DNA from 4 places in the Mesorhizobium sp. RCAM 05104 genome. Region 3 is predicted to be linked to each of the others. Evidence: riboswitches for the same ligand, from Rfam matches in the RefSeq annotation. Region 3 holds a riboswitch; each other region holds the start of a gene.

Region 1 (5,684 bases), 2.1 Mb from region 3:
GATAAGTGACCGTCGACAGTCCGATATGCGGATGCGGGCGGACATCGAGCGCCTGGCCGGCGCGCAGGATGGCCGGGCCCATGCGATCGAAGAAGATGAACGGACCGACCAGTCGCCGCTTGGCGGTCGGCAGGGCGCGGCGCACCTGAAAACCGCCAATGTCCTTGGCGTTCGGAATGACCATCAGCTCGATCTGGTCGCTGGCGAACGCATCGCCGACCTCAGGGTCTTTCCCGGGGAAGAAGCTCACGATATCTCCTTGTCAGCGGTCGACGACCGCATTGGACGCCTCAGGCAAACCGGATCGCCGCCTTGGCCCGTAGTTTGGCCGCAACCTCTTCGCGATTGCGAGGATGCTGATGGGTCTCGAGAGAATCGAGCAGTTCGCGCGCTGACGCGGCAATCGCATCGACAGCGTGGTCGAACGCATGCTGGTTCTGCTTCGAGGGCCGTGTCGTTCCGCTGAGCTTGCGAACGAACTGAAGTGCCGCGTCGCGGATTTCGTCGTTGGTTGCGGGCGGATCAAAGTTGAACAGGGTCTTGATGTTTCTGCACATCGTTTCCGAACCTCCTCTTGTCCTGGAGCCGTTTCAGTCGGGACGAGTTCCATCCTCGATCATGATCGTGTCCAAAAACCGGTGAGGCAAGACCATCGTTCGGGCCGCGCCTCAGTCCGCGTCGAGCGGCTCCGTTCCGACCGGCTTGCCGTCGCGCGACAGCCTTATCTTCTCGACCTTGTCCTCCGCGGCCTTCAGCAACCGGTCGCAATGCGCCTTCAGCGCCTCGCCGCGCTCATAAATCCTGATCGACTGATCGAGCGGCACGTCGCCGCGCTCCAGATCATCGACGATCTTCTCCAACGCGTCGAGTGCCTGTTCGAAGCTCATCGCCTTGACGTCTTCGTTGGTCTCACCAGCCATCATTCATCCTTTCATCAGTCGCCCGACATGGGCGGCGACCGAAAATGCCAGTCCCTGCAGATCGTAACCACCCTCGAGCAGGCTGACGAGCCGGTTGCCGCTGTGGCGCGTGGCGCGCTGCATCAGCTGGCCTGTCGCCCAGTCGAAGTCGTCCTCGGTCAGATTGATCTCGGCCAGCGGATCACGGTGATGCGCGTCGAAACCGGCCGAAATGATGATCAGGTCCGGCGCGAAATCGTCGAGCGCCGGAAGCACGCGCGACAGGAAGGCATCGCGAAACACCTCGCTGCCGGTCCGCGGCGCCAGTGGCGCGTTGATGATGTTGCCGGCACCGGTTTCGTTCTTTGCCCCTGTGCCGGGATAAAGCGGCATCTGGTGCGTCGAACAATAGAGCACGGAGGGATCGTCCCAGAAAATGTCCTGCGTGCCGTTGCCGTGATGCACGTCCCAATCGACGATGGCGACACGCTCGGCGTCGAATTTCTTCTGCGCATAGCGCGCCGCGATCGCCGCGGTGTTGAAGAGGCAGAAACCCATCGCCGTCGTCTTCTCGGCGTGATGGCCTGGCGGCCGGGCGGCGACGAAGGCATTGTCGGCGCGGCCCGTGAAGACGTCGTCGACGGCGGCATTGGCGGCGCCGATCGCCGTGATCGCTGCCTGCCAGCTCTTCGGGCTGGCGGTGGTGTCGGCGTCGATGCGGGCGATACCCTCGTCGGGAATGGCGGCGCGGACACGCGCGACGAAATCAGCGGGATGCGCGTAGAGGATGGTCGCCTCGTCACCTTCCGGCGCCTTGATGCGGTCGAGCGCGGCAAATGCCTCATCGTCCAGCACGCGCTCGATGGCGCGCAAGCGGTCCGGCCGCTCGGGATGGCCGGGGGGCGTGATGTGCTCGAGGAAGATCGGATGGGTGTAGAGACGGGTAACCATCGTCCTAATCTAGTGGCCCGGATCGACAAAGGCCATGAGCAGGCGGCTGATGGCTGGGGAAAATCACGCCTGCGTCCATTGGTGTCGCTGCGGGCATTGGCGTCGCCGGCGCTTCGGCGTAAGGTCGCCGTCACTGCCTGGTGCCCGCCGCAAGCGGGAGAATCGGGAACACGGTTGAACTCCGTGGCGTGCCCAACGCTGTGAGGGGGACCGCGCCGGTAAATGCCACTGTCGATGACGGGAAGGCGCCGGACGCGGGTTGATCCCGAGCCAGAAGACCGGCCTGGCAGGCATCGTCATCCGCATGGTCAGGCGGCTGGCATTGATTGCAATCGCAAGGGGACAAGCGATGCCGGAACACATGACCGCACCTGTTGGCGACGGATTTGATCAGTTGGCGCGCGATGCGGTTTATCGCGCCATGTTCACGCGGCGGGATGTGCGCAGCCATTTCCTTCCCACCGCGCTCGACGATGACGTGCTGGCGCGGCTGCTCCTTGCCGCCCACCATGCGCCGTCGGTCGGCTTCATGCAGCCATGGAATTTCATCGTCATCCGCGACGCCAAACGACGGGAAAAGGTGCGCGACCTGTTCCTGGCGGCGCGCGAGCAGGAGCTGCCGGCCATCGAGGCAGAACGGCAAACGCTGTACCGCAAGCTCAAGCTGGAAGGCATTTGCGAAAGCGCACTCAACATCTGCATCACCTGCGACCGTGAGCGCTCGAAGGATTCACCGCTGGGACGCTGGCACAATCCGGAGATGGATCTCTACAGCACGGTCTGCGCGGTGCAGAATTTCTGGCTGGCGGCGCGCACCGAAGGCGTCGGTGTCGGCTGGGTTAGCATCATCGAGGCGCAGGCGCTGAAAAGCCTGCTGTCCATTCCCGAGCATGTGACGCCTGTTGCCTATCTCTGCGTCGGCCGCGTTTCCGAGTTCGCCCCCAAACCGGACCTCGAAACACATGGCTGGGGCCGCCGGCTGCCGCTGCCGGAGCTGATCATGAGCGAGACGTTTTGCGGGCAAGGCGAAGCGCTGCTCAAATCGACCGTGGCGCGCCTCAACACCGTCGATGCTACGGCGGCGATCGCAAGCCCCGCTGATCAGCGTGTCGCGCCGGCCGCGCCCCAGCGCGAGCCGCCGAAGGAGGCCAGCGCCTTGTCCTTGAGCTCCCTGAACTTCGACGATGCCTCGGCCAGCCGGGCGTCCCAGTCGGGATCGGGCACCTGGCCGGCAATGGTCTTGAAGTAGACTTGCATCAGGCAGGCGATGGCGAAGGGTTCGATGAAGGCCGCCTTGAAGGCCCAGGCGAAGACGATGGCGAGCACGAAGGCCCAGCCGGCGAGCTGCCCAGGCATCATGAAGAGAATGGCGGCGGCAGGGGCCAGCATCAGCAGGAAGATGACGAAGGACACGCCCCACATGATGACCGCCAGCCAGACGGCGTTCTTGACCATGATCTTGCCATTCTGGGCGTAGAGCACGACGCCTTGCCGCGCCGTCTCGAAAGGCGAGGCGGAATTGATGCGGATGTTGTAGCCGAGGATGATCTCGTCAACATAGGTCAGCGACAGGCGGATCACCGTGTTGATGAAGGAGACCAGGCCGTTCAACCCCGGGATCGGCAGGAAGGCGGCGATGCCGCCGAGCAGGCCGGTGATGGCGCGGATGGCGCCCTTGACCAGCTGGTCGACGACGAAAAGGATGTTGGCTTCGGCAAAACGCTGGGTGACGACTTGCCTGGCATAGGCGATCTGGTCCTGGCCGTCGGGAATGTCGCGGCCGTCGATCAGATGGACCATGACGGCGACATGGCCGGCCTTGACGACGTAGAGGATGTATTCGCGGATCCAGTAGACGGCAATCGAAACGACGCCGAAACCGACCACGCCTCCCCACAAGGCAAACGACAACGGCCCGTCAGGATCGGTGGAAATATGGCCGACGCCATAGCCGACGGAGGCGCCGGTGCCGGTCGCCACGATATAGGCCAGCGTGATACCGAAATAGACGATCATGCGAAAGACAATGAAGGGCCAGGTCCGCATCATGATGGACACCGACCTGCCGATATCGAAATCCCACATGCCCGAATCTCCCCTCAGAGATGGTGGGAGAGGATGCGCTCAACCCGGCTATTGTCAATTGCGATAGCTGCGCCAAGCCGTCAATGGCGCCTTCAGTTCGGCCGCGAACCCGGCCTTTTGAGCAGGCCCTCAAGCAACTGTTTGAAGGCCGCTACCGCCATTTTCGACGTCGCTTCAGGTTCTTGCGAATTGGCGATCCGCTGCGAAGCCTGACGGATGCGAAGCGGGTATCATTCCCGCGGAATGATCCGCGAAGCGCCCGGTTTCGAACGGCCGGGCGCTATCCTGTGTCGACTGACCTTCAGAGAATCTCGGTCTTGGCGATGTGGATGCCAAAACCTTCGAGGCCGACATAGTGGCGTTCGCGCGAGGCGATCAGGTTGATCGAGGAAATGCCGAGATCCTTCAGGATCTGCGCTCCGAGCCCGATCTCGCGCCATTCGTTCTCGCGGCGGCGCGCCTCATCATGATCCTCGCGGTCGCCGGAGGCGGGACGCTTGCGTTCCTGATGGGCGACGCCGACCGAGCCCTCACGCAGGTAGACAATGACGCCGCGCCTGCGCTCGCCCATCGTTTTCATGATGCCGTCGAGCCGATGACTGGTGCCGAAGACGTCGGTTACAACATCCTCGGAATGCAGACGCACCGGGACATCCTCACCGTCGCGGATGTCGCCGAAGACGATGGCGACGTGGTGCATGGAATCCCACGGCAGCGTGTAGGTGAAGACCTGCGCCTTGCCACCCGGCGTTTCAATATCCGAACAGGCGACGCGTTCGACCAGCGTTTCCTTGCGCTGCCGGTAGGCGATGAGGTCGGCAACCGAAACCTGCTTGAGACCGTGCTGCTCGGCAAAGGCGGCAACCTGCGGGCCGCGCTTAACCGTGCCGTCGTCGTTCACCAATTCCGAAATCACGCCGACCGGGGGCAGACCGGCGAGCTTGCACAGGTCGACCGCCGCCTCGGTATGGCCCGAGCGCATCAGCACGCCCCCTCGCGCGCGATCAGTGGGAAGATGTGGCCGGGACGGACGAAATCCGAACCGCCAACATTGCCGTTGGCGAGGTTGCGAACGGTCAGCGTACGGTCCTCGGCCGAAATGCCGGTCGTGGTGCCGTGCTTGAAATCGACGCTGACGGTGAAGGCGGTGGTGTGCGCCGAATCATTGTCGGCAACCATCGGCTGCAAGTTGAGGCGCTTGGCCTCCTCGCGCGGCATCGGCGTGCAGACGATGCCGGAGGTGTGGCGGACGATGAACGCCATCTTTTCCGGCGTGCAATGGACGGCGGCGACGATCAGGTCGCCCTCGTTCTCGCGCCCGTCATCGTCCATGACGACAACGATCTCGCCGCGCTCGAAAGCACGCAGGGCTTCGACGATCTTCTTCTGGTCGTAAGGCATGGGCGGCTCGCTTCGCTCGCAGGGAATTAGGCAGTAAGGCAGTAGGGAAAAGAAAAGGCTGTATCGGGCGGCCTACCGCCTATTCCCTACTGCCTATTCCCTTCCCCGTCTGTCCGCGATGACGCAGATAATGATCGGCAATGGCGCACGCAACCATCGCCTCACCGATCGGCACCGCGCGGATGCCGACGCAGGGGTCGTGGCGGCCCTTGGTCATGATCTCGACGTCGTTGCCGTCCTTGTCGATCGACTTTCGCGGCGTCAGGATCGAGGACGTCGGCTTGACGGCGAAACGGGCGATGATCGCCTGGCCGGTCGAGATGCCACCAAGAATGCCGCCGGCATTGT
Region 2 (5,684 bases), 3.2 Mb from region 3:
TCTATCGCGCGGTTTTGAGCCCGGGAGACAAGGTGATGGGCTTGTCCCTCCCGGGTGGGGGTCATCTGACACATGGATGGGCCGTCAACTTCTCAGGCACTGATTACAAACGCATCCCCTATGGGCTGCACGAAAAGACGCAGCAGATTGACTATCACCGCTTGCGCGAGACGGCCAAGCGGGAACGGCCGAAACTTATTTGGGTCGGCGGAACTGCTTATCCCCGCGTTTTTGACTATGCGGCAATGGCGGAAATCGCTTCGGAGGTGAACTCCTATCTCGTGGCCGACATCGCGCACATAAGCGGCCTCATTGTCGCGGGAGCGCACCCGAACCCCGTCGGCCATTGCGACGTCGTCAGCAGCACGTCTCACAAGTCAATCCGCGGTCCCCGCGGGGGCTTCATTTTGTCAAGGAATGAAGATCGCTATCAGGCGCTCTATCATCCGAAAAGCAAACACAATCTGGCCAAACGTATAGACCGTGCGGTGTTCCCTCTCCTGCAGGGCGGACCGCATATGAATATCATCGCCGCTCTAGCTGTCACTTTGCAGGAAGCCGCGAACCAGTCCTTCCGTGCCTACGGTCAGCAGATCGTCAAGAATGCCAAGGCGCTGGCTCAGGCGCTCCTGGAGAGAGGGTATGATCTGGTCACCGGTGGGACTGACAATCACATGCTGATCCTTGATCTGCGCGATCGGCCACTGTCTGGCAAAGCCTATGCCGAGCGATTGGCAAAGGCCGGCATCATTACGAATTTTAACATGGTGCCGGGCGACCCGCGCCATCCGGCGGTCACAAGCGGAATTCGCCTGGGGTCGCCAGCAGTGACGTCGATGGGCATGCGCGAGGCGGAAATGGCGCAGATTGCCGCCTTCATCGACCTGGTCTGCCGCCAGCCCAATGATCCGGATGTCCATGCCTGCGTGCGGAAAGACGTCGCCGACTTCTGCGCTGCGTTCGATGTCCCTGGCATCACCGACAGGTAAGGCGGGCAAATCGAAGGTCGCCACCTAACTGCAACATCTGAAACGAGGACATTCAATGACTAGGCAGTTCGTATTCTCTTCCGAATCCGTCGGCGCGGGACACCCGGATAAGATGGCCGACAACATCTCGGATGCCATCCTCGATGCGATCCTCCGCACCGATCCGAAGGCGCGAGTCGCGTGTGAAGCATTGGTGAAGACAGGGATGGTCGTTCTCGCCGGCGAGATTACCAGCGATGCGCAGATCGATTACAGCCAAGTAGCCCGCGATACGATTGTCGATATTGGATACGATGACGATGCGATCGGCTTTGATGGTCGGCGTTGCACCGTCGTTTTGGCTCTCACAGAGCAGTCGCCCGACATTAGCCAGGGCGTTGACGAGGGGCGAGGGCAGGATCTCGAGCAGGGAGCGGGGGATCAGGGCCTCATGTTCGGGTTCGCATGCAGCGAGACCGATACACTGATGCCCTTGCCGATCCAGCTCGCTCACTGCTTGACGAAAAGACAGGCAGAGGTCCGCAAAGCGGGACAGCTGAGCTGGTTGCGTCCGGACGTAAAATCTCAAGTGTCCATCCGCTATGAAGGTTTGCGCCCGGTGGCGCTGGATACCGTAGTCCTGTCGACGCAACATGCCGAGGAGGTCACACAAGAAACAGTCCGAGAAGGCGTCATCGAGGAGATCATCAAGCCGGTCTTGCCGCCCCACCTGGACACGACGGGAACCAGGTTCTTGGTCAATCCAACGGGGCGGTTCGTAGTCGGTGGGCCGCGCGGCGACTGCGGCCTCACTGGACGCAAGATCATCGTCGATTCCTATGGTGGGATGGGGCGTCACGGCGGCGGCGCCTTTTCGGGCAAGGACCCATCCAAGGTTGACCGCTCGGCTGCCTACGCGGCCCGGTATGTCGCGAAGAATATCGTGGCTAGCGGACTTGCGGAAGTCTGCGAAGTTCAGCTTGCCTACGCGATCGGTGTGGCCGCTCCGGTGTCTGTCCTGGTCAACACGTTCGGGACCGCGAAGATCGCGGAAGAAAGGATCGAGCGGCTCATTCTTGAGCTGTTCGATCTCAGACCGAAGGGCATTATCAAGATGCTTGATCTCTTGCGCCCGATATACCACAAGACCGCCACGTACGGGCACTTCGGCCGCGAAGAACCCGAGTTCACCTGGGAGAGGACGGACAGAGCGGATGACTTGCGGCGCGAGGCGGGACTCGCCGCCGCGCAAGGGCCGACGCCGGATCGATCGCCATGCGGAAAGTCCATTCCAAGCGGACCGTTGAGCGGAGACTTTGATGCCGGATTATGACGTGCTTTGCATCGGCAATGCCATTGTCGACATCATCGCCCAGTGCGACGAGGAATTCCTCGAGACCAACGGCATCATCAAGGGCGCGATGAACCTCATCGATCCAAAGCGCGCCGAACTGCTCTACAGCCGCATGGGCCCGGCGATCGAAGCGTCCGGCGGCAGCGCCGGCAACACGGCAGCCGGCGTCGCCAGCTTCGGCGGTCGCGCCGCCTTCTTCGGCAAGGTCTCCAACGATGCGCTCGGCGAGATTTATGCCCACGATATCCATGCGCAGGGCGTCGCCTTCGACACCAGGCCGCTCAAGGGCGAGCCGCCGACGGCGCGCTCGATGATCTTCGTCACGCCGGACGGCGAGCGCTCGATGAACACCTATCTCGGCGCCGCCGTCGAGCTCGGGCCCGAGGACGTCGAGGCCGACAAGGCCTCGGGCGCCGCGGTTACCTATTTCGAAGGCTATCTGTGGGACCCGCCGCGCGCCAAGGAGGCGATCCGGCAGACGGCCATGCTGGCGCACGCTGCCGGGCGCGAAGTGTCGATGACCTTGTCGGATTCGTTCTGCGTCGACCGCTACCGCGACGAGTTCCTCGAGCTGATGCGCTCGGGCACGGTCGACATCGTCTTTGCCAACAGCCACGAGATCAAGTCGCTCTATCAGACATCGTCCTTCGACGAGGCGCTGGCCAAGATCCGCAAGGACTGCAGAATAGCCGCCGTGACCCGCTCGGAAAAAGGCTCGGTGATCGTGCGCGGCGACGAGACCGTGGTCATCCAGGCGACCGCGATCAAGGAACTGGTCGACACGACAGGCGCCGGCGATCTTTACGCCGCCGGTTTCCTGCATGGCTACACGCAAGGCCGCGACCTCAAGACCTGCGGCGACCTCGGCTCACTGGCGGCCGGACTGGTGATCGAGCAGATCGGCCCAAGGCCACGGCAGAATTTGCGCCGCGAGGCGGAACAGGCGGGGCTGCGTCAGGCGGACATCTCGAGGAGTAGCTGCTCACCTCCCCCTTATGCAGGCGGTCCAGGCGAGCGCGGATAAATCAAAATGTCGCACGCGCATCCGCCGGTTTTCCGCTGTGTTTCAAGTTGCCGAAATTCAGACTTTGACGCCACCTGCCGGTAGCAGTCTAGGATCTTGATCATCACGACGCCGAGGCCTGCCGCAAGTCGCTCAAGAGCCGGGATCATGTGATTGGCTGATTTGCCGGCCCCTTATCGGCATCCACAGCCTCCTGGAGAGCGACTGGAAGGCAACAGCTGACGACAACGATCCAAGCGATTTTGGGCAACATTGCCCACAAGTTAAAGACGCGATCACATAACCACATAAACATTTCTTTATGCGGCATTGACAAGAGAGTGGGCTGCTGTGATTGTCTGCGCGTCGTGGTTCTCCGTACGGCGTTGCCACAGCGGAGCTAAGAGGGAAGCCGGTGCGATGCCGGCGCTGCCCCCGCAACTGTTAGCGGCGAGCCCACCCCTAATGTCACTGAGGAAAACAGCCTCGGGAAGACGGGCAGAGGCTATGACCCGCGAGCCAGGAGACCTGCCACGGCGAGCAACGTCCACGGGCGGGGTGTCTCGGTGGTCGCGGCAGCCGGCGTTCGTGCCGGCCTGCTAGCGCCTTCGGTGTCCCCACGGCCCAACCATCGGGGTATGACATGACCATCTCTCAGCAGATTCCTGTAGCAACGCTCGGTATGCCGCGTATCGGTCGCAGGCGAGAACTGAAATTCGCGCTTGAAAGCTACTGGTCCGGAAAATCTTCCGCTGCCGACCTTCTGACGACGGCGAAGGCCCTCCGTGCCGCCAGTTGGAGGGAGCAGCAAGATCGCGGCGTATCAAAAATCCCGTCGAACGACTTCTCACTCTACGACCATGTGCTCGACACCGCGGCCATGGTCGGTGCCGTGCCATCCCGCTACGGTTGGAAGGGCGGCGAGGTCCCACTCGACATCTACTTCGCGATGGCGCGCGGCAAGCAAGGTGAGACCGCGGGTTGTGGACATGCCGGCCACGAGCATGCGGCTCAGGGGCACCGCTTAACCGCATTGGAAATGACCAAATGGTTCGACACTAACTATCATTTCATGGTGCCGGAGCTGACCGAACAGACCTTCGCCCTCTTGTCTGCGAAACCGGTCGACCACTTCCTCGAAGCCAAAGCCCTCGATATTCACACACGCCCAGTCATCCTTGGACCGGTCACCTTCCTCAAGCTGGCAAAAACACCTGCCGAAGGTTTCAATCCGATAGCGCTCCTGCCGCGGCTGCTGCCTGTATACGAGCAACTCCTGCGCAGGCTAAAGCTCTCGGGAGCCGACTGGGTGCAGATTGATGAGCCAGCGCTTGTGCTCGATCTTAACCCGAACGAACGAGCTGCGTTCGAGTTCGCCTACGGCCAGCTGTCGAAAGCCGCGCCCGAGTTGAAGGTCATGCTGGCTACCTATTTCGGACCGCTGGGAGACAACCTCGAGACCGCGATTTCTCTGCCCGTGGCGGGCCTGCATCTCGATCTCGTGCGCGCTCCCGAGCAGTTGGAGACGGTTGGTCGGCTCACACCGAAGGATCTGGTGCTCTCGCTTGGCTTGATCGACGGCCGCAACGTCTGGCGCGCGAACCTGCCTGCGATTCTCGACCGCATCAAGCCGATCGTCGCAGGCTGGCCCCTGGACCGTGTCGAGATCGCGCCTTCCTGCTCGATGCTTCATGTGCCGATCGACCTGCGGATGGAGACCGCGCTCGATGTGGACGTCAGATCCTGGCTGGCATTCGCGGCCCAGAAGATCGATGAGCTGGTCGTGCTGGCCCAGGCCTTGTCGGAAGGCAGGGAGGCCGCAGCAGGCGCATTGAAAGCTTCTGCCGAGGCGGCCGCCGCGCGCGCAACGTCCACAAAGGTCCATAATCCGCTCGTTGAGGGGCGGATCATCAGCATCGACGCCATGAAGCAACGAAAGAGCGCATTTGCCCAGCATTCCAGAGTCCAGGCTGGCACGCTCGGCCTGCCGCCATTCCCAACGACGACCATCGGGTCCTTCCCGCAGACGCCGGAGGTGCGCAAGGCGCGCTCCGCTCATGCGAAGGCGAGCTGAGCTATGTCGATTACGAGACCTTCCTGAAGAAGGAGACCGAGGCTGCTATTCGTTGGCAGGAGGAGATCGGCCTGGACGTGCTGGTGCACGGTGAGTTCGAACGAAACGACATGGTGCAGCATTTCGGCGAGCAACTGTCCGGCCTCGCCTTCACCCAGCATGGCTGGGTGCAAAGCTATGGCTCCCGCTACGCACGCCCTCCCATCATCTTCGGCGACGTATCGCGGCCCAATCCGATGACGGTGCGCTGGTGGCAATTTGCCCAGTCGCTGACGGAAAAGCCGG
Region 3 (5,684 bases):
ATATCGGCGGCGAGCAGCATCGAGCGATAGAACAGGATGGGGATGATGTTTCCCTCCCCCTCGAAGGGAAGGGGAAGATAGTGTTCCATGACGCCATGTCCCGGCGCGTAAAATCCAGCCTTCGGAACCGCAACCGGTTCGGCGACAACCGCATCCGATCCCGCCAACCGTGCAAGCCGGTGCACCAGCGCGCTCATATTCGCCGGGCCGCCCTCGCGAAAATAGTCGAGCAGGCCGTCCAATTCCTCGCGCGGCAGCGTCGAGGCCTCGATCAGGCGCAGATCCTCGTCGCGGCACTCGCCGGGCAGCAGCGCCAGCTTTATTCCGTGCGCGCGGGCGACCGAGGCGAGCTGGTCGCAACCATAGCGCCACCAATCGTAGCCGCCGAGGATGCGAACGAGGATGATTTTGGCGTGGCGGGCGACGCTGTCGACCCAGAGGTCGACGGACATCGGATGGCGCAGGTCACGAAGTGCGGCCAGCCGCATCGAGGGCAGGCGGGCGGCATCCGCCTTCCACGCCGCCGCCAGCCCGGCGAGATCGCTGTCGGTGAAGGACAGCGCCACGACATCCGCCGGCGTCTGCCGCAGATCGACCGGCTCGGCGAGGTCGTCGAGAGAGGCGGAGGTCGTGGTGAGGATGTGCATGGCGTTAAAATCAGCCGGCGAGGATACGCTCGATCGCCGGGCGGTTCAGCCCCTTCAGGCCGATGACGACGAGGCGAGAGCGGCGGTCGTCCGCTGCGGTCCAGGCGCGGTCATAGTAATGATTGACGCGCGGCCCGACGGCCTGCAGCAAAAGCCGCATCGGCTTGCCGCCGACCTCGACGAAGCCTTTTACACGCAACACGTTTTCTTCCTCGGCTGCGGTGGCGACCCGTTTTGCCAGCTCTTCCGGGTTGGCGATCGAGGAAATATCGATGACGAAGCTGTCGAAGTCGTCATGCTCGTGGTCGAGCTCGTCGTCGTGGTGGGTCTTGCGGTTTTCGATGTCGTCCTCGACGGCGAGGCCGAGGCCGAGCAGCACCGAGGGATCGACCTTGCCCTGCGAGGTCGGCACGATCTTCACGGCGCGGGCGATGTGCTCATTGATGATGGCGTTGGCGCGGGCGGAGCCGGCGGCGTCCATCAGATCGCTTTTCGACAGGATGATGAGGTCAGCGCAGGCGATCTGGTCCTCGAACACCTCCTCGACCGGGTCGTCGTGATCGAGCGTCCCATCCTGAGCGCGCTGCGCCTGAAGTGCGTCCATGTCGTTGGCGACGCGGCCTTCGGCCAGCGCCGGGCCGTCGACCACCGCGATGACGCCATCGACCGTCACCCGGCTCTTCACCGTCGGCCACTGAAAGGCCTGGACCAGCGGCTTGGGCAAAGCCAAGCCGGAGGTCTCGATCAGGATATGGTCGACCTTCGGCGTCAGCGACAGGATCTGGTCGAGCGCCGGCACGAAATCATCGGCGACAGTGCAGCAGATGCAGCCATTGGCCAGCTCAACGATGTTTTCCTCGGGGCAGGTGTCGATGCCGCAACCCTTCAGGATTTCGCCGTCGATGCCGATGTCGCCGAACTCGTTGACGATGATGGCGATGCGCTTGCCGCCAGCGTTTTCCAGGAGATGGCGGATCAGCGTCGTCTTGCCGGCGCCGAGGAAGCCGGTGACGACAGTGCAGGGAACACGGGAGACGGAGGCTGTCATATCTGGTCCTTCAGCATGTCGAGGGGAGGAATGCGGGCCACGAGGCCGCGCTTGAGGGAATCAGGACGGCCCCGCCATGGGATGAGGCCATCCGTCGAGGTGGCGAAGAGCTTTGCGCCGGTGACGAGATCGGCGCCGCTGGTCGCGCTCAGGTCGCCGAAGACGTAGCTCCAGCAGCCGTCGCGCAGGATCGCGGCACTCAGCCGGCGCTTGCAATTGCCGAGGCATTCAACGCTGCGGATGCGGATATTGTCGCCCGAGGCGGCGTGGCGTGTGTCGTCCGCAAGCAATTCGCCGGCACGGGGGTGGGCGTCGGAACCGGTTTCGTCGCGACAGGAGGCGCAGACGATCACGGTAACGCCGGTCCAGGCGTCATCGGACAATACGTCCGCTGTCTCAGCCGAAAAACTGCTGTCGCGTTCCAAATCAGGGCTCCTTGCCCGGAAAACCCGCCAGGCGATCGGATTCTTTATCTCTCAGACGGCAGGTCTCCTGGCTCGCGGGTCATCGCCTCGGGTGCCGCCTTCCCGGGAACATCCCAGTGGTTTTCGGCCCAGGCTCGTCGCTTACAGTTGCGGGGACAGCCGCGGATTTGAAATCTTGCGATCCCGCACCGCATTCCCTCTTGGCTCCTCCCTTTGCCGAGAGGAGACCGTCTGGACCGGATTTAGGCTTGTAGGGACAGCCGTGTCAACGCACGTCTACGACGCGGCAATGTCGGCAAGTGGCTGTCCGAGGTCGCCCGCAGGCGTCACTTCAATGCGTTCGAGGCCTAGCCAGCCCTGCATCTGCTTCAATTCCTCGAACAGCTGGGAGGCGGTTTCGGCGAGTGCACCTGGCTCCGCATAGGCCGCATGGACACGCAGGACACTGGCCGGACGATCGGCCTTGAGGTCGACGCGGGCCACGATCCTGTCGCCGAGCAGGAACGGCAGGACGTAGTAGCCGTACTGCCGCTTTTCCGCCGGCGTGTAGATCTCGATGCGATAGTGGAAATCGAACAACCGCTCCGAGCGCGAGCGTTCGAAAACGACCGGATCGAACGGAGCCAGCAAGGCGCGCGCCTCGATTTTTCGCGGCACGCGGGCATCCCTATGAAGGTAAGCCGGCTTGTCCCAGCCTTCGACGCGCACCGGCAACAGCTCGCCGAGTTCGACCAGTTCCTCCAGCCGGCCTTTCATGTCGGCGGGCGACAGGCGGAAATAGTCGCGCAGGTCGCCGGCCGTCGCCACGCCGTGGGCACGAGCGGAAATGCGCAGCAGCTCGCGGTGCGCGTCCTCGGCGGCTGGCACCGGCAGATCGAGGATCGCCTGCGGCAGCACGCGCTCGGGCAGATCATAGAAGCGCTCGAATCCGCGACGGTGCGCCGTGGTGATGCGGCCGGCCCAGAACAGCCATTCGAAGGCGTGCTTGGCATGGCTCCAGCCCCACCAGCCGCCCGAGCCTTTCTGGCCTTCCAGTGCCGAGGCGGCGATCGGGCCGCGCTCGACGACCGCGCGGTAGATCTCTTCGACATAGGCGGCGTGCTCGCGGCCCCATTTGGCCAGACCCGAATACATTTCATCGCCGCGCTCGGCCCGCTGCATGCGCCAGCGCATCAGCGGGTATGTCTCGACCGGCAGGAAGGAGGCCTCATGCGCCCAGTATTCGAACACGGTGCGTTTGCGCGTCACCGCGGCGTTGTCGAGCAAGGCGAGCGGGTAGGGGCCAAGTCGCGAATAAAGCGGCATGTAATGCGCGCGCACCACGGCGCTCACGGAATCGATCTGCAGCAGGCCGGTGCGGGCAAGCACGCGGGCCAGATGCCGTCGATCGGGCGTGGCGGCCGGCCTGGCGTCGGCAAACCCCTGGGCGGCGAGTGCTATGCGCCGGGCCGTGGGAAGCGCGATTTTTTCCTTCATGCTGATGCGACTCTAACCGGGTTCGAGCTGGCAGGGATCGTGATTCCGCGGCGATGCTAGCAGGGTTTTGGCGGCATATATGTCAGGAGAGAAAAGTGGAGTAAAAATTGAAGGAAATCAAACAGGAGCGGATCGGACCAGTTTCCCCGTATATGCCGTCCAGGTCAGCGTTTTGAACAAGGTTTGACTTGCTTCGCCGGAAGTGCTGCGCTAACCCTCGCCGCGTTGCAGCATAGGCCCTTAAAACGGTTCAGCGGTTAAACTGTCACGCTTCCGCATTAGGGTCCGGTGCTGTAATCAAAATGGATTGGCGCCAACGGAAAGCCGAGCATGAACGCACTTCTAAGTTCGTACCTGCCCATCGTCCTGTTCATCGGCGTGGCGCTGGTTGTCGGCCTGGCGCTGCTGGCCGCACCGTTTCTGGTGGCCTACCGCAATCCCGATCCTGAAAAGCTTTCCGCCTACGAGTGCGGCTTCAACTCGTTCGATGACGCCCGCATGAAATTCGACATCCGTTTCTACCTGGTGTCGATCCTGTTCATCATCTTCGATCTGGAAGTGGCCTTCCTGTTTCCTTGGGCAGTGTCGTTCTCGAAGATCGGCATGCTCGGTTTCTGGTCGATGATGGTCTTTTTGGCGGTGCTGACCATCGGCTTTGCCTATGAATGGAAAAAAGGAGCGCTGGAATGGGATTGAGCGACAGTTCCGGCACGCTCATCGCGCCGAAGCCCAAGGGCTTGATCGATCCCAACACCGGCAGGCCGGTGGGGGAGGACGATCCCTTTTTCCTCGAGATCAACAATGAGTTGGCCGACAAGGGCTTCCTCGTCACCTCCACCGAGGCGCTGATCACCTGGGCGCGCAGCGGTTCGCTGATGTTCATGACCTTCGGCCTTGCCTGCTGCGCGGTCGAGATGATCCACACCTCGATGCCGCGCTACGACTCGGAGCGGTTCGGCGTCGCTCCGCGCGCGTCTCCGCGCCAGTCCGACATCATGATCGTCGCCGGCACGCTGACCAACAAGATGGCGCCGGCGCTGCGCAAGGTCTACGACCAGATGCCGGAGCCGCGCTACGTCATCTCGATGGGCTCGTGCGCCAATGGCGGCGGCTACTATCACTATTCCTATTCGGTGGTGCGCGGCTGCGACCGCATCGTGCCGGTCGACATCTATGTGCCCGGCTGCCCGCCGAGCGCCGAAGCGCTGCTCTACGGCATTCTTCTGCTGCAGAAGAAGATCCGCCGCACCGGCACGATCGAACGGTAAATCCATGACCGCATCCCTGAGCGAACTGTCGACCTATCTCGGCGAGAAGCTGATCGGCCGCGTGAATGACGCTGATATCGCCTATGGCGAACTCACCGTCCATGTCGAGCCGCGCGATCTGGTCGAGGTGATGACCTTCCTGCGCGACGATGCGCGCTGCCAGTTCATCTCGATCATCGACGTCTGCGGCGCCGACTATCCGTCGCGGGCCAAGCGCTTCGACGTCGTCTATCACCTGTTGTCGCCGAAGCAGAACGTCCGCATCCGCGTCAAGGTGCAGGCCGACGAGGAGACGATGGTGCCGTCGATCACCGACGTCTATCCCGGCGCCGACTGGTTCGAGCGCGAGACCTACGATCTCTATGGCGTGCTGTTCTCGGGCCATCCAGACCTGCGCCGCCTGTTGACCGACTACGGTTTCGAAGGCCATCCGCTGCGCAAGGATTTCCCGCTGACCGGTTTCGTCGAAGTGCGCTACGACGACGAGGCCAAGCGCGTCATCTACGAGCCGGTCGAGCTCAAGCAGGAATTCCGCAATTTCGATTTTCTCTCGCCTTGGGAAGGGACGGATTATGTCCTGCCGGGCGATGAAAAAGCCAAGACGAATTGAGGCGCCAGAATGGCTGAAACCTCCGTCCGCAATTTCAACATCAATTTCGGCCCGCAACATCCGGCGGCGCACGGCGTTTTGCGTCTCGTGCTGGAGCTCGACGGCGAAGTCGTCGATCGCGTCGATCCGCATATCGGGCTGCTGCACCGCGGCACGGAAAAGCTGATCGAGGCCAAGACCTATCTGCAGGCGGTGCCCTATCTCGACCGG
Region 4 (5,684 bases), 2.8 Mb from region 3:
TCGCCGGCCATGAACATCCTGCCGGCGACCATCGACAAGACCGGAAACCCGACCGTCGTCAGCCATGTCGGCGGGCGGAAGGCGACGGTGCCGATCTCGACACCGGCTTCGGCAAAGGGTGCTTCGGTGAGTTTCGGCGTGCGGCCGGAAGACCTGATCATCGCCACCGGCGCGGACTATCTGTTCGAGGGGACGGTGGATTATGTCGAGCAGCTCGGCGAGGTCCAGCTTGTCTACATCGACATCGGCCGCGCCGATCTGCCGCTGGTGACGAAGCTGCCCGGCAATGTCGAGGTCAAGCGCGGCTCGATATTGCGGCTGAGCGCCAACGCCGAGGACCTGCACATCTTCGACGCGGACGGACATTCCTTCGCGCTCCAGAAGCCGGAAGCAAAGGCGGCCTGAGGCGGCCTGTCCTGCTGGACCAAGGCGAGACAAAAAAGAGCGGCGGGCAAGGCCCGCCGCTCTTTTTTCAAGAATCAAGTTCGGTTGTTAGAGCAATTCCAGGAAGAGTGTGAAACGGTTTTCCGTCCGGAATTGCGTCAAAACAAAGAGTTAGAGCGGTTTGCCGTTTCCGTGAAACGGTGAACTGCTCTAGTGGCCGAAGAGGTTCCGGTCGCTGCCCTGGGGGGCGGACTTCTCTACGTCACCCGACGAATTGAGCAGCTTGTAGACAGGCGAGCCGCTGTTGCGGATCGAGCCCGTATGCGAGGTGTCCACGTTGACGGTCGCCTGCTTGTTGATGTCGGTGCCGCCAACATTGTCGTTGCGGGCATAGGCGCTGCCGGCGGCAATCAGAAGTGCGGCGGCAGTAAGAACAATCTTTTTCATTTTTGATACTCCGGTATTTCAAGTTCTAGACGGCGGGCTGGCCCGCCGCCTTGCTTTCGGATGTTAGTTGTTGCCGAACAGGTTACGGTCGCTGCCCTGGGCAGGCGCCTGGGCAGCCGGCTCCGACTTCTTGATCGAAGCCGTATACGAGCTGTCGACCGTGGCGGCAGGCTGGTTGGCACCGTTGGAGCCGAAGTTGTCGCTGCCGGCAAAAGCGCTGCCGGAAATGGCAAGGAGGGCGGCGGTGGCGATAAGGATCTTCTTCATTTCAAGTACTCCTGAATTTCTGGATTTCGCCAGGGCGGCGGGCGCACCCGCCGTCACCTGGGGAATCGGCTGTTAGTTGTTGCCGAAGAGGTTACGGTCGCTGCCCTGAACGACGGGCTGCTTTTCAGCCGGAGCCGACTTCTGGATCGAGGCCGTGCGCGAGCTGTCAACCGAGGTGGCGGCGGGCTGATTGGCGCCATTGGAGCCAAAGTTGTCGCTGCCGGCGAAGGCGCTGCCGGAGATGGCCAGAACGGCGGCGGCAGCAAGGATGATCTTCTTCATTTCAAGTACTCCTGAATTTCTGGATTTCGCCAGGACGGCGGGCAAGCCCGCCGCCTGCTGGCGATCGGCTGTTAGTTGTTGCCGAAGAGGTTACGGTCGCTGCCCTGGGCAGGCGTCTGAGCAGCCGGTTCCGACTTCTTGATCGAAGCGGTGTACGAGCTGTCGACAGCAGTGGCTGCCGGGGCATTTGAACCGTAGTGATCGCTACCGTTAGCGAAGGCGCTGCCGGAAATGGCCAGAAGGGCGGCGGCAGTGAGAACAATCTTTTTCATTTTTTGGTACTCCAGTATCTTCTTATTTCCGTCCGTCTAGCGGCGTGTCTTGGAAGGAATTCGCGTCGTTCGGACAGCCCCGATGTGGGAGAGCCATCCAGCCATTTCCAATCACGAAGTTGTTTCGTGTGGACCATGAATCTGCCACTTGAAATTGTACCAGGGCCTTCTACACCATGTACTTTTCTGTTTTATATCAGTTAGTTAGATAAAACCGCCGTTCCGATCACCAACTGTGTCCAGGGTCCAGCGTTCACACCGTCCTGCACGCACCGTCAACAGAAACGAACCGTTCGGTTCGATTTTAGAGGCAGCTAATAGTCACTTTTCGAAACCGTTAACCGTTTTTGGCTTCCGCCAGCGACCGGATTCGGGAAGACCGCGGCCGGCGAATGGCAATCGGGGAGATCGGATTTCAGCCCGGCAATCGCCTATCCGGGCGTTTCGTACGCGTGTCGCGCCGCATGGATGCGATGTCGCTTTCATGCCGATGTCGCAAGCGCCGTCGTGATTAGATCATGACATCTCAGGTGCCGCTTCGTGACGACGAGGCGGAGAATTGGGAAGCCGGTCAGAATCCGGCGCTGCCCCCGCAACGGTGGTGGAGTTCAAGTCGCAACGGGAGACCACTGGGCCGAAAGCCTGGGAAGGTGTCGCGATCGTCCGCAAGGACAACTCCAGAGCCCGGAAACCAGCCGGAGATGTCTAGACTCGACTGATCGCGGTGGGCGGTCAAGAGGTGGATAGCGCATGTCCGACACATTGCCGGCTTGCGTCCGATCCTTCCTCTCTTCCCCTCCGATGCAGTCCTTGATTGTGAGGACAGGACATGGACGCGCGCAACGACATGCTGAGGCTCTTGAATGGCCGCAAGCAAGGTTTTTCACTAGAGCAGCCCTTCTACACCGACCCCGACTATTTCAAGCTCGACATGGAGCTGATCTGGTATCGCGACTGGCTGTTCATCGGCCATGATTGCGAACTGCCGAAGCCGGGCAGCTACATCACCGTGCAGATCGGTGACTATCCGGTCGTCCTCGTCCGCGACCAGCAAGGCAAGATCAACGGCTTCCACAATTCCTGCCGCCATCGCGGCAGCCGTGTCTGCAATTCCGACAAGGGCACGGCGGCCAAGCTGGTCTGCCCCTACCACCAATGGACCTATGAGCTGGACGGAAGGCTGCTGTTCGCCAGGCAGATGGCCGACGGTTTCGACAAGAGCCAGTTCGGCCTGAAGCCCGTCGCCTGCGAGACCGTCGGCGGTTACATCTTCATTTGCCTGGCCAAGGAGCCGGCTGATTTCGCGCCGATGCGGGCGATGATCGAACCCTATCTGCTGCCGCACCGGCTGCGCGAGGCAAAAGTCGCCTTCGAGAGCACGATCATCGAGAAGGGCAACTGGAAGCTGGTCTGGGAAAACAACCGCGAGTGCTACCATTGCGCCGGCAATCATCCGGAGCTCTGCAAGACCTTCCCGGAAGCACCGACGGTGACCGGCGTGCAAGGCGCCGACAGCGACCCTGAAATGCTTGCGCACTGGGCGAAATGCGAAGCGGCCGGCCTGCCGAGCAAGTTTCGCATCGATCCGGCCGGGCAGTACCGCGCCACCCGCGCGCCGCTGTTGCGCGATGCCGTCAGCTACACGATGACCGGCAAGCGGGCGGTGAAGAAGAACCTGTCCGACACCGTCTCCGCCGACCGCATCGGCACTTTGATGCACTATCACTATCCGACGACGTGGAACCACATCCTCATCGACCATGCGGTGACCTTCCGCGTGCTGCCGATCAGCGCCACGGAAACCGCGGTGACGACCAAATGGCTGGTGCACAAGGATGCGGTCGAAGGTGTCGATTACGATCTCGCCGAACTCACCCATGTGTGGACCGAGACCAATGACCAGGACCGCCGCATCGTCGAGGAAAACGCCTTCGGTATCCTGTCGCCGGCCTACGAACCAGGCCCCTATTCGGAGATGCATGAGGGCGGCGTGATCCAGTTCGTCGACTGGTACGCACGCTTCATCGGGCCACGCCTTGCCGGAGACGGCCGGCCGGCCCTGCGCAGCGTCGCCTAGCGCATGGCGCCCAAAAGCGCGCAGCGGTTTTGGGCTCACGCCATGCACGGAACAAAAGGGACAAGAGGATGAATGCGATGACGGATCTTGGCCTCTATCGCCATCTCGACGAGATGGCGCCCTGGAACGACAGGCTCCAGGTGCTGGAAGTGATCGGCGTCGCCGACGAGGCCCCTGACGTAAAGACCTTCACCTTCCGCTCCGACAACCAGACCTGGTTCCGCTACAAGCCTGGCCAGTTCGTGACGTTGGAGCTGCCCACCGTCGAGGGGCCGCTGATGCGCACCTACACGCTGTCGTCCTCGCCGTCGCGGCCGTTCTCGATCGCGGTGACGGTGAAGGCACAAGCGGGCAGCATCGGCACACGCTGGATGTTCGATCATCTGGCGCCCGGCACCCATGTCAAGGCCTATGGGCCGGCCGGCGACTTCTCGCTGCACAGCCACCCGGCGGCCAAATATTTGTTCATTTCGGCCGGCTCCGGCGTGACGCCGATGATGTCGATGCTGCGCTGGCTCAACGACTGCGCGCCATGGACCGATGTCGGCTTCGTCAACTGTGCGCGTCGTCCGGAAGAGATCATTTTCCGCAAGGAGCTCGAACTGCTCGGCAGCCGCATGCCCGGCCTGTCGCTCGGCTTCATGATCGAGGAGCGGTCGAGCCGCGAGGGCTGGTTCGGCCACATGGGCCGCATCGACGCGATCCGGCTGCCATTGTTGGCGCCTGATTTCCGCGAGCGCGAAATCTTCTGCTGCGGCCCCGATCCCTTCATGCGCGCCGTGCGCGGCATGCTGGAAGCCGCCGGCTTCGATATGACGAAATACCATCAGGAGAGCTTCGCGGCGCCCGTTGTGGAGGAGATCCCGGCGCCGTTCGCTGCGCAGGCGCGGGACGGCACCGCGGTTCCCGTCGAAGCCGCCACGCCGATCCGCTTCTCGCTTTCGGATGTCGATGCCGAATGCGTCGCCGGCCAGACCGTGCTGCAGACGGCGCGGGCTTCGGGCGTGCGTATCCCCGCCGCCTGCGAGTTCGGCCTGTGCGGAACCTGCAAGGTGAAGAAGGTCGCGGGCACCGTCGAGATGAGCCACAATGGCGGTATCCTCGATCATGAGATCGACGACGGCTTTATCCTCGCCTGCTGCTCCAAGCCGCTTTCGGCGCTCGAAATCGAGGCGTGATCCACTCGGAGCCAGACTGCTCCCCAAAAATGGTCGACGCCGCGCCGACGCACGTTGACTTGCCAAGGAAGAACCGAGTGTTTACAGGCGTTGTTGGGGAGCGACCACGCCGACCGGTGATTGGTCGCGCAAGCTGCGGGGACCAAGAACGATGCGCCATGCCGATGTCTACACAATCGCGAGCAAGGACGTTGTCTTTGAGTCCTTCGACGGCGAGGCCGTGGTGCTCGATCTTTCGAGTGGGAAATATTTCGGTTTTTCCGATTCAGGCAGCAGGATCTGGCAGGCGCTCTCGTCCGGCGTCGATGCCCAGGCCCTGATCGGGCTGACCGCCGGCGCCTCGACAATAGGCCCGGCTGAGCTCGACGGCTTCATATCGCAATTGGTCGAACTGCGGCTCCTGACGCGTTCCGACGTCCCGGCGCGGTCGCTGCCGGGCGACCTGCTTGCCGAGCTTGCGGCCACGAGCGAGCCGCTCAACGTGAGTGTCCACGACGACCTCGCCGACCTCATCATCGTGGATCCCATCCATGAAGTCGAGGAACCGCTGGGCTGGCCGGCGGTCAAGCAGGCATCCTGACAAGCAGTCGCATCCGCGATAGAGGGGCGCTGGACCTGGCCATGTCGCGCGTTACCCTCGAAACCTTGCCCGACTACGCCCGGTATCTCATCGCCGCTGCCGAAGGCGCGTCCGCGTCCTATCCGGTCACGCGAAAGATCCGCCTGCCCTGGCTGGAACTGACCGCGCATCTCGGTCCCGGTGTACTGGCGGATGCG

Evidence for each region. Region 3 has a riboswitch for cobalamin ahead of AC56QP_RS31315 (DUF1636 family protein). Riboswitches for the same ligand answer to the same signal wherever they lie in the genome.
Region 1: it holds a riboswitch for cobalamin, as region 3 does, so the genes downstream of both, bluB (5,6-dimethylbenzimidazole synthase) here and AC56QP_RS31315 (DUF1636 family protein) in region 3, are expected to answer to the same signal.
Region 2: it holds a riboswitch for cobalamin, as region 3 does, so the genes downstream of both, metE (5-methyltetrahydropteroyltriglutamate--homocysteine S-methyltransferase) here and AC56QP_RS31315 (DUF1636 family protein) in region 3, are expected to answer to the same signal.
Region 4: it holds a riboswitch for cobalamin, as region 3 does, so the genes downstream of both, AC56QP_RS17635 (aromatic ring-hydroxylating oxygenase subunit alpha) here and AC56QP_RS31315 (DUF1636 family protein) in region 3, are expected to answer to the same signal.

What each region holds. Positions count from the first base shown of each region.
Region 1 is NZ_CM185033.1:1,307,299-1,312,982, forward strand. Features, by position in the region: gene AC56QP_RS06765 (pirin family protein) at 1-250, opposite strand, end outside; gene AC56QP_RS06770 (DUF2277 domain-containing protein) at 291-557, opposite strand; gene AC56QP_RS06775 (exodeoxyribonuclease VII small subunit) at 669-920, opposite strand; gene AC56QP_RS06780 (histone deacetylase family protein) at 924-1,850, opposite strand; cobalamin riboswitch at 1,972-2,151, shown strand; partial or broken gene bluB (5,6-dimethylbenzimidazole synthase) at 2,212-2,829, shown strand; gene AC56QP_RS06790 (hypothetical protein) at 2,952-3,935, opposite strand; partial or broken gene AC56QP_RS06795 (TetR/AcrR family transcriptional regulator) at 4,028-4,147, opposite strand; partial or broken gene ribB (3,4-dihydroxy-2-butanone-4-phosphate synthase) at 4,237-5,336, opposite strand; gene aroC (chorismate synthase) at 5,416-5,684, opposite strand, start outside.
Region 2 is NZ_CM185033.1:2,370,957-2,376,640, forward strand. Features, by position in the region: gene glyA (serine hydroxymethyltransferase) at 1-989, shown strand, start outside; gene metK (methionine adenosyltransferase) at 1,045-2,301, shown strand; partial or broken gene AC56QP_RS11815 (adenosine kinase) at 2,288-3,274, shown strand; cobalamin riboswitch at 3,678-3,875, shown strand; partial or broken gene metE (5-methyltetrahydropteroyltriglutamate--homocysteine S-methyltransferase) at 3,969-5,684, shown strand, end outside.
Region 3 is NZ_CM185033.1:6,400,540-6,406,223, forward strand. Features, by position in the region: gene cobN (cobaltochelatase subunit CobN) at 1-647, opposite strand, end outside; gene cobW (cobalamin biosynthesis protein CobW) at 658-1,695, opposite strand; gene AC56QP_RS31315 (DUF1636 family protein) at 1,692-2,120, opposite strand; cobalamin riboswitch at 2,161-2,367, opposite strand; gene AC56QP_RS31320 (winged helix-turn-helix domain-containing protein) at 2,397-3,596, opposite strand; gene AC56QP_RS31325 (NADH-quinone oxidoreductase subunit A) at 3,927-4,292, shown strand; gene AC56QP_RS31330 (NuoB/complex I 20 kDa subunit family protein) at 4,283-4,864, shown strand; gene AC56QP_RS31335 (NADH-quinone oxidoreductase subunit C) at 4,869-5,474, shown strand; gene AC56QP_RS31340 (NADH-quinone oxidoreductase subunit D) at 5,484-5,684, shown strand, end outside.
Region 4 is NZ_CM185033.1:3,598,838-3,604,521, reverse strand. Features, by position in the region: gene AC56QP_RS17660 (ABC transporter ATP-binding protein) at 1-405, shown strand, start outside; gene AC56QP_RS17655 (DUF680 domain-containing protein) at 595-831, opposite strand; gene AC56QP_RS17650 (DUF680 domain-containing protein) at 895-1,098, opposite strand; gene AC56QP_RS17645 (DUF680 domain-containing protein) at 1,171-1,380, opposite strand; gene AC56QP_RS17640 (DUF680 domain-containing protein) at 1,452-1,652, opposite strand; cobalamin riboswitch at 2,164-2,366, shown strand; gene AC56QP_RS17635 (aromatic ring-hydroxylating oxygenase subunit alpha) at 2,482-3,729, shown strand; gene AC56QP_RS17630 (FAD-binding oxidoreductase) at 3,807-4,907, shown strand; gene AC56QP_RS17625 (PqqD family protein) at 5,059-5,487, shown strand; gene AC56QP_RS17620 (serine kinase) at 5,529-5,684, shown strand, end outside.